Regions from separate parts of the Pseudomonas sp. S2_F03 genome, predicted to be linked through region 1. Evidence: predicted binding sites of a transcription regulator. Region 1 holds the regulator's gene; the other holds the start of a gene.

Region 1 (8,034 bases):
AATCAGGGTGGTCAGTTGCTGGCGCGGATCAAGGGCGTACGCAAGAAGCTGTCCCAGGATCTGGGCTTCCTGATGCCGACCGTGCATATCCGTGACAACCTCGATCTGGCGCCGAGTGCCTATCGCCTGACGTTGATGGGGGTGATCCTGGCCGAGGCGGAGATTTATCCGGATCGCGAACTGGCGATCAACCCGGGGCAGGTTTACGGTACGCTTAATGGCATAACTGCCAAAGATCCGGCATTTGGCCTGGAGGCGGTCTGGATCGAAATCAGCCAGCGGGCCCAGGCGCAATCGCTCGGGTACACCGTGGTCGATGCCAGTACGGTCGTGGCAACCCACTTGAACCAGATTCTGTACAAGCACTCCAGCGAACTGATCGGTCACGAAGAAGTCCAGCAACTGATGCAGTTGCTGGCCAAAAGCTCGCCTAAACTGGCCGAGGAATTGGTGCCGGGCGTGGTTTCGCTGTCGCAACTGCTCAAGGTGTTGCAGGCGCTGCTGGCCGAACAGGTGCCCGTGCGCGATATTCGCAGCATCGCCGAAGCGATCGCCAACAATGCGGCCAAGAGTCAAGATACTGCCGCATTGGTGGCCGCAGTGCGCGTCGGCGTATCGCGCGCAATCGTGCAAAGCATTGTAGGCACTGACTCCGAGCTACCAGTGATCACTCTGGAGCCAAGGTTGGAACAGATATTGCTCAATAGTCTTCAGAAGGCAGGACAAGGCTCGGAAGAGGGTGTTCTGCTGGAGCCAAGCATGGCGGAGAAGCTGCAGCGCTCGTTGATCGATGCGGCGCAGCGTCAGGAAATGCAAGGTCAACCGGTGATTCTGCTGGTGGCCGGTCCGGTTCGCGCAATGTTGTCGCGATTTGGCCGACTGGCAGTCCCGGGTTTGCATGTGTTGGCTTATCAGGAAATCCCTGACAACAAGCAAGTGACCATCGTTGCGACAGTAGGGCCCAACGGCTGAGGTAGTGGTTTATGCAAGTTAAGCGTTTTTTCGCCGCCGATATGCGTCAGGCCATGAAACTGGTTCGTGATGAGCTGGGCGCCGATGCGGCCATTATTGGCAATCGCCGGATCGCCGGTGGTGTCGAGCTGACGGCTGCCCTGGATTACAAGTTGTCGGCGCTGGCCCCGCGTGTTCCGAACATGGAACTCGAGGATGAGCTGCGCAAGACCCAGTCGCGGATCGTCACCGCCCAGGCCGAACTGAGCCTGCGTGGCGATGGCGAAACTGACGGCGACAAGACCACCAATCGCCAGCTGTTCGCCGGTCTGCCGCTGACCGCCGCCGAGCCGCTGATCGAGCCGACCTACGCCGAGCCGCGTCGCGCTGCGCCAGCACCGGCACCTGCCGCGGGCGGCGTGGATCCGCGTGCGTTCGACTCGATGCGTTTCGAACTCAACAGCCTGCGCGAACTGATGGAAGTGCAGCTCGGCTCGCTGGCCTGGAATCAACTGCAAGGCAGCCGTCCGGCCCAGGCCAATCTGTGGCGTCGCCTGCAACGCATCGGCTTGTCCGGCCCGTTGTCCCGCGATTTGCTGGCGATGGTTCCCGACATCGATGAGCCCCGTCAGGCCTGGCGCATGTTGCTGGCGCACCTGGCGCGGATGATTGCCACGCCGGAAGTCGAACCACTGGAAGAGGGCGGTGTGATTGCCATGGTCGGTCCTGCCGGCATGGGCAAGACCACCACGCTGGCCAAGCTCGCGGCCCGTTACGTGCTCAAGTATGGCGCGCAGAACATCGCGCTGGTGAGCATGGACAGCTTCCGCATCGGTGCCCAGGAGCAGCTCAAGACGTTGGGGCGTATCCTCAATGTGTCGGTAACCCACGTCGACCCGGGCCAGTCCCTGGTTCAGGCACTGGAGCCGCTGCTGCGCAAACGCGTAGTGCTGATCGATACCGCGGGCCTTCAGGCCAGCGATCCGGCACTGCGCATGCAGCTTGAAAGCCTGGCCGGACGTGGCATCAAATCAAAAAATTATCTGGTATTGGCAACCACCAGCCAGAAACAGGTTCTAACAGCCGCTTATCACAGTTACAAGCGCTGCGGGCTCGCTGGCTGCATCCTGACTAAACTGGATGAAACGGCAAGTCTGGGCGAGGTGTTAAGCCTGGCGATCAGTCATGAGTTACCGGTGGCCTACCTGACTGACGGTCCGCGGATTCCGGATGATTTGCATCTGCCGCGTCGTCATCAACTGGTCAGCCGTGCCGTCAGCGTACAAATGCAGGAAGAACCCAGCGAAGAAGCCATGGCTGACATGTTCGCTGATATTTACCACAGCCCGACCAAGCAGGTTGGCTAAGGTAGTAATGAACAGTTTTTGTACCTACATCGATGGTCTGCCATGCATTGTTCCAATTGCGAACGCGCAGCCAGTAATGTGGCCTCCGTCTATGCAAGACAAGGTAAAGAAATAACATGGGCAGCATGCATCCCGTACAGGTGATCGCGGTGACCGGCGGCAAGGGTGGCGTCGGCAAGACTAACGTGTCAGTGAATTTGTCGCTGGCCCTGGCTGAGCTCGGCCGTCGCGTCATGCTGTTGGACGCTGACCTGGGCCTGGCGAACGTTGACGTCCTGCTGGGACTGACACCCAAACGTACCCTGGCCGACGTGATCGAAGGCCGCTGCGAGCTGCGCGACGTTCTGTTGCAAGGGCCGGGCGGTATTCGAATCGTTCCGGCGGCGTCCGGTACACAGAGCATGGTTCACCTGAGCCCGGCGCAACACGCCGGCCTGATCCAGGCGTTCAGTGATATTGGCGACAACCTCGACGTACTGGTCATCGACACCGCTGCAGGTATTGGTGACTCGGTAGTCAGTTTTGTTCGAGCGGCCCAGGAAGTATTGCTGGTGGTCTGCGATGAGCCCACCTCGATCACTGACGCCTACGCGCTGATCAAATTGCTCAACCGCGATTACGGCATGAACCGCTTCCGTGTCCTGGCCAACATGGCCCAGAGCCCGCAAGAAGGTCGCAACCTGTTCGCCAAGTTGACCAAAGTCACCGATCGCTTCCTCGACGTCGCCCTGCAATACGTCGGCGCGGTGCCTTACGACGAAAGTGTGCGCAAGGCCGTGCAGAAACAGCGCGCCGTGTACGAAGCCTTCCCGCGTTCCAAGTGTGCCCTGGCGTTCAAGGCCATCGCTCAGAAGGTCGATACCTGGCCGTTGCCTGCCAACCCGCGTGGGCACCTGGAGTTTTTCGTCGAGCGCCTCGTGCAACAGACCGCAGGACCCGTCCTATGACAGCCAGTGGCTACAACCTCTACAAGAAGTCGGCGCGTGACGCGCAGTACGAGCTGATCGAGCGTTACGCGCCACTGGTCAAACGCATTGCTTACCACTTGCTGGCGCGTCTGCCAGCCAGTGTGCAGGTTGAAGATTTGATTCAGGCCGGGATGATCGGCCTGCTGGAAGTATCGACCAAATACGACGCCAGCAAAGGCGCGAGTTTCGAGACGTACGCGGGCATACGAATCCGCGGCGCAATGCTCGATGAAGTGCGCAAGGGGGACTGGGCGCCACGTTCGGTCCACCGAAATACCCGCATGGTCAGTGACGCAATTCGCTCTATTGAAGCTAAAACCGGCCGTGACGCTAAAGATCACGAGGTTGCGGCCGAACTCCAATTGAGTCTCGACGATTATTACGGGATTTTGAACGACACCCTGGGCAGCCGCCTATTCAGTTTCGACGATCTGTTGCAAGACGGCGAACACGAAGGGCTGCACGAGGATGGCGCGAGTGCTCATCTCGAACCGTCACGCGATCTGGAAGATGAACGCTTCCAGGCGGCGCTGGCGGACGCGATTGCCAATTTGCCGGAGCGCGAGCGACTGGTGTTGGCGCTGTACTACGACGAAGAGTTGAATCTCAAGGAAATCGGTGAGGTCCTGGGGGTCAGCGAATCGCGGGTCAGCCAGTTACACAGCCAGTGCGCGGCCCGCTTGCGGGGGCGTTTGGGGGAGTGGCGAGCGCGCTGAAGGCAGTGTGGGGACACTGCGAACGTGGCTGGTGCGGTTTTGAACGGCACCGGTTGCGATCTGTTGTGCTCCAGACAGTCATCGAATGCATTGCCGGATTGATTGAAATGGCGCGTCCAGGTGCTGGGCGCGTTTAAGACTGCTTGGAGGTCGAATTGGACAAGAACATGAAAATCCTCATCGTTGATGACTTCTCAACGATGCGGCGGATCATAAAAAACCTGTTGCGTGACCTTGGGTTCACCAACACGGTCGAGGCCGACGATGGCACTACTGCCATTCCGGTTCTCAACAGCGGGAGCATCGACTTTCTGGTAACGGACTGGAACATGCCTGGCATGACCGGTATCGACTTGCTGCGTCACGTGCGCGCCGATGAAAAGCTCAAGCACCTGCCGGTGCTGATGGTGACCGCTGAAGCCAAGCGCGAGCAGATCATTGAAGCAGCCCAGGCCGGTGTAAACGGCTACGTGGTCAAACCCTTCACGGCCCAGGCGTTGAAAGAAAAAATCGAGAAGATTTTCGAACGCATCGGTTGATCCACTGCGCCACGGGGGAGCTATGGAGCATAAAGAATCTTCACTGGGCGATTTTGAATCGACCCTGAAAAAACACGCCGTCGAACTGGTCGCCAGCCTTGAAAAAGGCAGGTTCGGCGAAGCTGTGCAACTGATCCATGAGCTCAATCAGACCCGTGACCGCGGCCTGTATCAGGAAGTGGGCAAGCTCACTCGCGAGCTGCACAGCGCGATCGTCAACTTCCAGATTGACCCGAACATGCCGCAAGCCGAGGAAGTGTCACAGATCACGGACGCCACCGAGCGCCTGGGGTATGTGGTCAAGCTCACCGAGGCCGCGGCCAACCGCACCATGGACCTGGTGGAAAGCGCCACGCCGCTGGTCAACAACCTGAGCGAAGAAGCCCAGGCGTTGAGCACCGACTGGAGCCGGTTCATGCGTCGTGAAGTCGGGGCTGAAGAGTTTCGTGAACTGGCCCGTCGGGTCGACGGTTTTCTGACTCGCAGTATCGAAGACAACCGCATGGTGTCGAGCAACCTCAACGACATCCTGCTGGCTCAGGATTACCAGGACCTCACCGGTCAGGTCATCAAGCGTGTGACCCAATTGGTCACCGAAGTTGAAAGCAATTTGCTCAAGCTCGTACTCATGGCCAGCCAGGTAGACCGCTTTGCGGGTATCGAACATGACCGTGAATCGATGCTGGCTGAAAAAGATCCGCAAAAACATCTCTCTCAGGGTGAAGGTCCGCAGATTCATGCCGATAAAAGAGAAGACGTTGTGTCCGGTCAGGACGATGTGGACGATTTGCTATCCAGCCTGGGATTTTAGAGTTTTAGCATTCTAGGTTTTTTAGGTTTTTAAACCTGTTAGGAGCACCCCATACATGAGCTTCGGCGCCGATGAAGAGATCCTTCAGGATTTCCTGGTTGAGGCCGGCGAGATTCTAGAGCAACTGTCCGAACAGCTGGTCGAGCTTGAGAGCCGACCGGATGATGCGGACTTGCTCAATGCAATTTTTCGCGGTTTTCACACTGTAAAAGGGGGCGCCGGCTTCCTCCAGCTCAACGAGCTGGTGGAGTGCTGCCATATCGCCGAGAACGTGTTCGACATCCTGCGCAAGGGTGAGCGTCGCGTTGATTCAGAACTGATGGACGTGGTGCTCGAAGCGCTGGACGCGGTGAACAGCATGTTCAGCGAAGTCCGCGAGCGCAGCCCGATCACGGCTGCCACACCTGAATTGCTGGCAGCTCTGGCCCGACTGGCCGAGCCGCAAACGGCTGATGAAGCTGCACCGGTCGCTGAAGTGTTTGAAGCGCCTGCCGCTGAAGCCGAATCGGGCGACATCACCGATAACGAATTCGAACAACTGCTGGACTCGCTCAATGCCGTCAAGGCTCAAGCTGAGGCTCCGGCGGCTGCACCTGCACCAACGCCTTCCAGCGACGCCGCTGCGAGCGACGCCGCTGCGAGCGACGAAATCACCGATGCCGAGTTCGAGTCCTTGCTCGATCAACTGCACGGTAAAGGCCAGTTCGCTGTCGATGCCGTGGCCGCCGCGCCAGCTGCACCAGCCGCCCCGAAAGCGGCAGGCGATAGCTCCGACATTACCGACGACGAATTTGAAGCACTGCTCGACCAGTTGCACGGCAAAGGCAACTTTGCGGTGGATGCGCTGGAGTCGGCCATTGCTTCTGTGCCAGTTCCTGCTGCGCCAACTGCAGCGGCGGCGGGTGGCGATCTGATCTCCGATCACGAGTTCGAATCGCTGCTCGACGAATTGCACGGTAAAGGCAAGTTCAGCGAAGTCGGCACAGGTTCTGCTGTATCGAATGTCGCAGCACCCGTCGCCAAGGCTGCCGCACCGGCCCCGGTCGCCAAGGCGCCTGAACCGAAAGCTGAAACACCGAAACCAGCCGCCGCTGCTGCACCGGCCCCGGTCCGTGCTCCAGCCGCGCCGCCACCGGAAAAACCGGCCAGCGAAGCCGAGACCACCGTGCGGGTCGATACCGCTCGCCTCGACGAAATCATGAACATGGTGGGCGAATTGGTGCTGGTGCGTAACCGCCTGGTTCGCCTGGGTGCCAACAGTGCCGACGAGGCCATGTCCAAGGCTGTGTCGAACCTCGACGTGGTCACGGCTGACTTGCAAACCGCGGTCATGAAGACCCGGATGCAACCGATCAAGAAAGTGTTCGGGCGCTTCCCGCGCCTGGTTCGCGACCTGGCTCGCCAGCTCAAGAAAGAGATCAACCTGGAGTTGGTCGGCGAAGAAACCGACCTCGACAAGAACCTCGTCGAGGCCCTGGCCGACCCGCTGGTCCACTTGGTACGCAACGCGGTCGACCACGGCATCGAGTCGCCGGAAGAACGCGAAGCTTCGGGCAAGTCCCGTGGCGGCCGGGTGGTCCTTGCTGCCGAACAGGAAGGCGACCACATCCTGCTGTCGATTTCCGATGACGGCAAAGGCATGGACCCGAACGTCCTGCGTTCCATCGCGGTTAAACGCGGTGTGATGGACAAGGATGCGGCCGATCGCTTGAGCGATACCGAGTGCTACAACCTGATTTTTGCGCCAGGGTTCTCGACCAAAACCGAGATCTCCGACGTGTCGGGTCGTGGCGTGGGCATGGACGTGGTGAAAACCAAGATTTCCCAGCTCAACGGTTCGATCAACATTTACTCGACCAAGGGCCAGGGTTCGAAAATCGTCATCAAGGTGCCGTTGACCCTGGCGATCATGCCGACGCTGATGGTCATGCTCGGCAACCAGGCGTTTGCGTTCCCGCTGGTGAACGTCAACGAGATCTTCCACCTCGACCTGTCGACCACCAACGTGGTGGACGGCCAGGAAGTGGTGATCGTGCGAGACAAGGCGCTGCCACTGTTCTACCTCAAGCGCTGGCTGGTCAGCTCCGCCGCTCACGAAGAGCAGCGCGAAGGCCATGTGGTGATCCTTTCGGTGGGCACGCAGCGGATCGGCTTTGTCGTCGATCAACTGGTGGGCCAGGAAGAAGTGGTCATCAAGCCATTGGGCAAAATGCTCCAGGGAACCCCGGGCATGTCGGGCGCCACCATCACCGGTGACGGCCGTATTGCGCTGATTCTCGATGTTCCGAGCATGCTCAAGCGTTACGCCACACGGCGTATTTGATTCTGGTGGAGCGGGGCGACTGAGGCCCCGCTGCGTCTAACGGAGTGTTTATGGCAGTTAAAGTCCTGGTGGTGGACGATTCGGGGTTTTTCCGCCGCCGCGTCTCGGAAATTCTTTCAGCGGATTCGAATATCCAGGTCGTCGGTACGGCGACCAACGGAAAAGAGGCGATCGATCAGGCCCTGGCCCTCAAGCCGGACGTGATCACCATGGACTACGAGATGCCCATGATGGACGGCATCACCGCCGTGCGGCACATCATGCAGCGCTGCCCGACGCCGGTGTTGATGTTCTCGTCGCTGACGCACGAAGGCGCCCGGGTCACCCTTGATGCGCTGGACGCCGGCGCCGTCGATTTC
Region 2 (8,034 bases), 2.0 Mb from region 1:
GATGGGCTTCTTGCGCCTGCCGACTGAAGTCGAGTGGGAGTTCGCCGCACGCGGCGGGCTGGAAGTCGGCGCCGCTGAATTCCGCGACACGCACTACCCGATGCCCGAAGGGATCAACGCCTACGAGTGGTTCGCCGGGGCGCAATCGTCCAACGGCAAGCTGCAATTGTCTGGCCTGCAAAAGCCCAATCCGCTGGGCCTGCATGACATGCTCGGCAACGTCGACGAAATGATGTTCGAACCGTTTCGCCTGAACAAACTCGACCGCCAGCACGGTCAGGCAGGCGGCTACGTGGTCCGTGGCGGCAACTACCTGACAGCGCAAGCCGACCTGCGTACTGCGTTGCGCAAGGAAGAGCCGTATTACAATGCCGAAGGCCAGGTGAAAAACAAAACCACCGGCCTGCGACTGGTATTGGTCTCGCCGACCCTGACCTCCCGCGAGCGCGTCGCCAGCATTGAAAACAGCTGGAAGAAACTTGGCACCGGCAGCAAAGAAACCGAGTCTGCCGACAAAGGCACCGTTCAATCCTTGAACAGCCTGGCCTCGGGCGTCGAAGACAAAGCCCTCAAGGAAAAGCTCCAGGCCCTGGAAAACCAGTTGCGCGCCAGCAACCAGCAACAGGAAGAAACCCGCGACCAGGCGATCCGCGCCAGCCTGAACCTGGGCGCGTTCCTGTGCACCAAGATGCTCGACGACGGCCAGTACGTGGACTTCCTGCAAAAGAACTACAAGCTCAATTGCGAAGCCGCGGAAAAGGACGCGAGCTGCGACATGCGCAAAGGCAAGCTCGAGGAGCAGAAGGATCGCCTGCACAAACTCAGCCGTTACTACGCCAGCAGCCTGGTGGAATCGGCGACCTTGTACGGCCAGCCACTGCTTGAAAAACAGGTTCCGGTGATGGAAGAAATCATCACCCGCAACAAACAGCTGCAAGACCTCAAACCGTACTTGCGCACCCACTGGGCCAATCAGAAGGCGTTCCTGCAAAAGCAGAAGATCGACACTGAGGCCTGGCTGACCAGCTGCAAAACCGTCACTCAATAACAACATGTCAACACCGTCATCTAGGAGTTTCACCATGTCGCGCAGCCTTTGGACTCGCTTCAAGCTACAGATTGCTTTCGTACTGACCGGCAGCCTGCTGCTGACCGGTTGCGCCAACACCGGCAGCTCCATGCTCGGCGAAAGCGGCGGCGGCACCGACCCGCGCCTGACCCAAGGCCAAGATGCAGAGTTTTTCAGCAAATCCGGCTACCAGGCCTGCGCGGTCGGCGCCGGTGTCGGCATCCTCACCTGCGCGCTGTCCAACAGCAGCAACAAAGCCGTGTGCGCCATCGCTGCCGGCATTACCGCGTGTGGCGTGGCCATGGGCGCGAACTACTATCTGGATCAGCGTCGCAGCGAATACGCCGATACCACCACCCGCTTGGCGAAGATGAACAGCGACGTCGAACAAGACACCCAGAACGTGATCGCCCGTACTGCGACCGCTCAGCAAGTGATCAACGATGACGAGGCGCGCATCGCCCAGATCAAAAAAGACATCGCCAACAAGAAAGTCGACAAGACCAAGGCCCAGACGCAAATCGCCGAAATCGATTCGAACATCGCCCGCCTGCGTAAAGACCTCGGCAACATGCGCACCAAAGTCACCGAGTACACCAAAGTAGCCGATGCCGAACGCGCACAAGGCGCACAAGGTGCCGAGATCAAGCAAGTGGACATGAACATTGCGAAAATGAACCAGAAAGTCACGGCCCTGCAGAAGGAAGTCGACGGTCTGTACAGCCAACGCTCCGCGATCACCCTGGGCTAAGCACATGACACTACGACAGCTGGCGGTCCTTACCGCCGTCCTGGCCCTGAGCGGTTGCGCGACGAAGCCCGGCGAATGCGATTCGACCAATCGCGACAGCAGCATGCTGACCAAGATGAACTGCGACTACTCCGGTGGTTACAGCGATCAGGTCAAGCAGAAGGAGCTGGCCCTGAGCGAGTCCCGCCAGCAAAACGCAATGTTCCATCAGGTGTACGCGGACATTCAGGCCCAGCAACTGAGCACTAAAGCCGATCTGGCGAGCCAGCAGAAATCCCAGGCAGCGCTGAATCAGTCTTTGAGTCAGTTGCTAAGCTCGCTCAAGGCTCGGCGTGGCAACGAAAGCAGTGTGCAGAAGCAGATTGCCAGCATCGAGCAGCAACTCAAGGCCTCGCAAGCGGCGCCAACGACCAAAGCCACTCCAGCATCGCTGGCGGCCAAGCAGGAACAACTGAAGGCGTTGCAGAAGAAGGTCAATCAGCTGCAATTCAGCCTCGGTTACGAAGAGTAATGTTCACCCCGCAGGCATCTCCTGGATGCCTGCACTTTTTCAGGAATCGTCGTCATGCAGCGGGTCATCAGGGATGCGCAAGCCACACCGGAGGGGATGAGTGCGCTGCAAGCCAAAGTCGCCCTCATCCAGAAACACTTTCCGCCGACCGTCGCCAGTCTCTTCGCCATCCCGCGAATGGGCAGTGGTGACGTGCTGGAATGGTGGACCGAACTGGGTGGGCAACCCACGCCCTACGCCGACCTCAACGAGGACGCGCAACGACGTTTGCTGGAAACCTATGAAGTGCGTCAGACGTCCTTGGGACAGCTGGCGGACGAACTGCAAAAACGCGGTCAGCCCACGGTAGCGGATGACCTGCGCAGCCTGCTCGGCACGCCTGAGCTGGACAAACTCTACAGCCTCAACGGTGAGCCGTTGGTGGTGCGCTGGAACCAGCGCCCGCCAAAACCGATCGTACCGCCGGTTGTTCCGGTGGCGCCGATCGTACCGCCGTCACGGCGTGGCTGGTGGATTGCGGCAGCCCTGCTCGCGCTGCTGTTGCTGCTTCTGGCGCTGTGGCTCTGGTGGTTCCTGCACCGTGAACCGGTCGTCGTGGCTCCGCCGGTAGCGCCTGTTGCGCCAGTTGTAACGCCGGTGGAAAAACCGGTCGAGCCTGTTCCCGAGCCTGTTGTGGAACCGGAGCCTGCTCCAGAACCAGAACCCGCGCCAGAACCGGTGCCACCACCCAAGCCGGTCCCACCACCAAAACCGGTAGTGGCCGCGCCGCCGCCACCACCACCGCCACCGCCACCGCCGCCACCTCCGGCCCCGACGCTGGATAACTTCGCCTGCCGCAAAAAAGCGCCTGACGCCAAGATCCCGCAATTCGTGGTGGTGCTCGACACCTCAGGCTCGATGGATTTGAACATCAAGTCCGTGAAAGCCGACGAAGACTGGTTCTTCGGCAATGAGCTGAACAAGTACCTGGACGTGAACCGCACCCAACAGATCTTCGCCAAGCCGAGCCGCATGGACGTCGCCAAGGACTCGTTGGCCGGCATGATCAACGGGCTGGACCCGAAGATCGACACGCGCCTGATCACCTTCGCCGGTTGTGAAAGAACACCGGACCAGGGCGTGTTCAGATTTGGCGATCGCCCGCGGCTGATCAACGGGATTCGAGGCCTGGTTCCCAACGACGGTACACCGCTGGCTGACAGCCTGGCCTACGCGGCCAGCACCGTTGACGGGCGCAATAACGATGCCGTGATCGTGATGTTCGTCGACGGTGAAGACGGCTGCCAGAAAGACGCCTGCGCCGTGTCGCGCCGAATCGCCAAGGAACAACCGCGACTACGGGTCAACGTGGTGAAAATCGGCGCCGGTGGCCCGTCGCGCTGCATCGCCGAAAACACCGGTGGCCGGGTTTACAACAGCACCAATGCGTCTGAATTGGCCAATCAGTTGAAACAGGCAAGCAAGGAAGTATCGAGCAATGCCAAGTGCGACTAGCCGGGAATAGATCCTGAATTGAGGTGACCCCATCGCGAGCAAGCTCGCTCCCACACTGGATATGTGATCGACACATAACCCTGTAGGAGTGAGCCTGCTCGCGAAAGCTATTTCAGAGACGCCTCAACGAAACCGGTCAACCTCTTGGCGCAAGTCCGCCGCGAGCTTCTCCAGCTCCTTGGCCGTCACCGCCAGGTTGGACACCACTTCGCGCTGCTCACTGTTGGCCAGCGCAATGCTTTGCAGGTTGCTACTCAGCAACGTTGCGGTGCTGCTTTGCTCCTGGGTCGCGGTGGTAATCGCCGCAAACTGCTGACCGGCCGAACGGCTCTGCTCGTCGATTCGCGCCAAGGCCGAAGCCACGTTGGCGTTACGCGACAAACCTTCCTGCATCAACACATTGCCCTGCTCCATGGTGCTGATGGCGTTGCCGGTTTCCTGCTGGATGCTGCTGATCATCCCGGAAATTTCGTCAGTGGCCTGACGAGTACGCGAAGCCAGGTTGCGCACCTCATCGGCAACCACCGCAAAACCACGGCCCTGTTCACCGGCACGGGCCGCTTCGATGGCGGCGTTCAGTGCCAGCAGGTTGGTCTGTTCGGCAATCGAGGTGATCACCCCGACGATGCCGCCGATTTCTTGTGAGCGCTGACCGAGGGTGTTGATCACCGTCGCGGTGCTGTTCAGTGCGCTGGCGATTTGCTCCAGCGACGAGGACGCTTCACCCATCGACGTACGACCGATCTGGGTTTGTTGTGCGTTTTCCTGGGCCAGACGCTGAGTGTTGCCCATGTTGTCGGCAATGTTCAGGGACGTGGCGCTGAACTCTTCCACGGCGCCGGCCATGCTGGTGATTTCGCCGGACTGTTGCTCCATCCCTTCATAGGCGCCACCGGACAGGCCGGACAATGCCTGGGCGCGGCTGTTGACCTCCTGCGAGGCTTTGCGGATGTGCTCGACCATGGTCGACAGGGCCTGGCTCATCTGGTTGAACGCGCGGGCCAGTTGACCGATCTCATCGTTGCTCGACACGTTCAGGCGCACGCTCAAATCACCGGCGCCCAAGGCTTCGGCCTGGCGCACCAGATCGCTCAGCGGTGCGAGCTTGCTGCGCAACAGCCAGACGGCTGAACCGACCGCGATCAGCATCGCCAGCAGACTGCCGATGGCCAATTGAATGCCGACACTCCAGGTCACGGCACTGATTTCGGCTTTGGGCATGTTCGCCACCACCGACCATGGTCCGCCGTCGAACGGCACGGCTACGCTGTAGAAGTCTTCCGATTTGTCGCCCCAGAAATCACCCTTGCCCGGTGTTTTCGCCAGGTCGACGATGGCCGCAACTGCTTGATCCAGTGCCTGCACGCCCGCCGGCGGCACCAACCATTTGTTTTGTTCATCCAGCAACGCCAGCGAACCGGTCTGGCCGATACGGAAGCGCTTGAGGTTGGCGAACTGGGCGTTCTGCGCGTCGGTGTAATCGAACCCTACGAACAGCACGGCAATCACCTTGCCGCTGCTGTCGCGTACGGGGGTGTATTGCGTCATGTAGGAACGTTCGAAAAGCAGGGCGCGTCCCACGTAGCTCTGCCCCGACATCAAACGCGCATACGCCGGATGGGCGTGGTCAAGCAGCGTGCCGATGGCGCGGTTGCCGTCCTGTTTGGTCAGGGAGGTGCTGACCCGAATGAAGTCTTCGCCACTGCGCACGAACAACGTGGCCACACCGGCGGTCATTTGCTTGAACTCGTCGACTTCCTTGAAGTTGTTGTTCAACACTTCGCTGCCCAGGTGCAGCCCCGGGGTCTGCACACCGGCCACCGTCACCGGCTCATCCGGGTGCAGGCTCAGGCCGGAGCTGAAGCGCTTCTCGAACAGGCCGCTCAGACGCTGGGTGCTTTCGCGCAAAGTACCGTGGAAGGTACTCAACTGATCGGCCAGTAACCGGGCTTCACTGGCCAGGTGCTCTTCGCGGGTCGCGAGGTTGGCAGTGTCCAGCGAACGCAGGGCGAACACGGTACTGCCAGTGATGACAATCGCCAGTATCACGGCAAGCGCAAGGCCAAGCTGTGAGGCAATCCGGGCACGGGGTTGAGACATGACAACTCCTGGCCGAGCGCCCTGCCCCCTGTTTGATCGGGCTGCACACTCAGCAAAATTTTTCTAATAATGGGAACAGCGCTGGACCTGCACGAAGGTTCCATTTGCAGATTTTCGGCGGCGATTCTGAATACTTGAGTAAATAGCCGGGATATGGCGCAAGGCCTCTATCACGCCAGCTCTATCGATTCAGCTCAAACGCTGCACATCCGGTAATTCCATCGCCCGGACTTCACCCAACAGAAAATCGCTGAGCCGGCGCAAACGATCACCTCCGGGGCGGGTTTTCGGCCAGACAAGGTAATAATTCTCACCGCTGGCAACGGCGGTCGGCCACGGCAAACTCAAACGCCCCTGCGCGACATCCTCCGCCACCATCAACAAATCCCCCATGGACACGCCGTAGCCCCGGGCGGCGGCAATCATGCCCAGCTCCAATGTGTCGAACACCTGCCCGCCCTTGAGCGAGACCTGATCGGTCAGGCCCATGCGGTCCAGCCAACTGCGCCAGTCGCGACGATCCGGCGTCGGGTGCAGCAGTTCGGTGCTGGCCAGGCGTGCAACGTCCCACGGCTGATCGTTCAGAAGATTCGGCGCGCCCACCGGAATCAGCTCCTCCGGGAACAGCAGCGTCGCTTCCCAGTCCGGCGGGAAATGCCCGTTGCTGAGGATCACGGCGCAGTCGAACGGTTCCTGATTGAAGTCCACCGAGTCGATGTCCATCCAGGCACTGGTCAGTTGCACTTCATTGCCCGGCTGCAGGTGCCGAAAGCGGCTGAGCCGCGCCAGCAGCCAGCGCATGGTCAATGTCGAAGGGGCTTTCATGCGCAGGATGTCGTCTTCGGCGCGCAAGGTATTGCAAGCGCGTTCCAGGGCGGAGAAACCGTCACGAATGCCCGGCAAAATCAGCCGTGCCGACTCGGTCAACTGCAGGTTGCGTCCACTACGGTGAAACAGCCGACAGGCAAAATGCTCTTCGAGTGTACGAATGTGTCGGCTGACGGCACTCTGGGTGATCGACAATTCTTCGGCGGCGCGAGTAAACGAGCTATGCCGAGCCGCCGCTTCAAATGCGCGCAAGGCATATAAGGGAGGAAGACGACGAGACATGCGGAAAGCTCCTATAGCGCAATCCGCTTACCCTAGCAGAATCTCCATCGCATGAGTTTGACTCATGCTACCCATCCTTTTTATCCCTTTGTGCAAACCCCTTGAAGCGCCGAGAATCGACCCTTTCCAGTTCACTTTGATAATCGAGCGTGATGACCATGAAGCATCCAGCGCGTATTGAACTCGGGGCCATCCTGCGGCTGGCGGGGCCGCTGATTGCCTCGCAGTTGGCGCACATGCTGATGGTCCTCACCGACACCTTGATGATGGCGCGCCTGAGTCCCGAGGCATTGGCCGGTGGCAGTCTGGGGGCAGCGAGCTATTCGTTCGTGTCGATTTTCTGCATCGGCGTGATTGCCGCCGTCGGCACCCTGGTGGCGATTCGTCAGGGCGCAGGCGACATCATCGGCGCTGCGCGGCTGACCCAGGCCGGTATGTGGCTGGCGTGGTTGATGGCACTGGTGGCCGGGCTGCTGCTGTGGAATCTCAAGCCTGTGCTGTTGCTGTTTGGCCAGACCGAGTCCAACGTCCACGCGGCCGGGCAGTTTCTGCTAATCCTGCCGTTCGCCCTGCCCGGTTACCTGAGCTTCATGGCCCTGCGCGGTTTCACCAGCGCCATTGGCCGGGCGACGCCGGTCATGGTGATCAGCCTCGGCGGTACGGTGGCGAACTTCCTGCTCAACTACGCCTTGATCACCGGTATGTTCGGCCTGCCGAAACTCGGGCTGATGGGTATCGGACTGGTGACGGCGATTGTTGCCAACCTGATGGCCGTGGCGCTGGCGGTGCACATCCGTCGGCACCCGGCGTATGACGCCTACCCCTTGCGCCAGGGCCTGTCGCGACCTAACCGTCGGTATTTGAAGGAGCTGTGGCGCCTCGGCCTGCCGATTGGCGGCACATATGCGGTGGAGGTCGGGCTGTTTGCGTTCGCCGCGCTGTGCATGGGCACCATGGGCAGCACGCAGTTGGCGGCGCACCAGATCGCCCTGCAGATCG

Evidence for each region. Region 1 encodes FliA, which starts transcription of late flagellar genes. Its sites were predicted from a motif close to CTAAAGTTTNNNNNNNNNNNGCCGNTAA; they were not measured.
Region 2: a site for FliA is predicted at 6,037-6,064, ahead of AB4N76_RS13110 (methyl-accepting chemotaxis protein). Genes of this name have one in related genera too.

The regions. Positions count from the first base shown of each region.
Region 1 covers NZ_CP162759.1:4,743,248-4,751,281, forward strand. The annotation lists gene flhA (flagellar biosynthesis protein FlhA) at 1-972, shown strand, start outside; gene flhF (flagellar biosynthesis protein FlhF) at 984-2,318, shown strand; gene fleN (flagellar synthesis regulator FleN) at 2,435-3,265, shown strand; gene fliA (RNA polymerase sigma factor FliA) at 3,262-4,002, shown strand; gene AB4N76_RS22170 (chemotaxis response regulator CheY) at 4,170-4,541, shown strand; gene AB4N76_RS22175 (protein phosphatase CheZ) at 4,564-5,352, shown strand; gene AB4N76_RS22180 (chemotaxis protein CheA) at 5,408-7,675, shown strand; gene AB4N76_RS22185 (protein-glutamate methylesterase/protein-glutamine glutaminase) at 7,726-8,034, shown strand, end outside.
Region 2 covers NZ_CP162759.1:2,768,342-2,776,375, forward strand. The annotation lists gene AB4N76_RS13090 (SUMF1/EgtB/PvdO family nonheme iron enzyme) at 1-1,048, shown strand, start outside; gene AB4N76_RS13095 (hypothetical protein) at 1,083-1,820, shown strand; gene AB4N76_RS13100 (hypothetical protein) at 1,825-2,331, shown strand; gene AB4N76_RS13105 (vWA domain-containing protein) at 2,386-3,825, shown strand; gene AB4N76_RS13110 (methyl-accepting chemotaxis protein) at 3,949-5,925, opposite strand; gene AB4N76_RS13115 (LysR substrate-binding domain-containing protein) at 6,115-7,035, opposite strand; gene AB4N76_RS13120 (NorM family multidrug efflux MATE transporter) at 7,194-8,034, shown strand, end outside.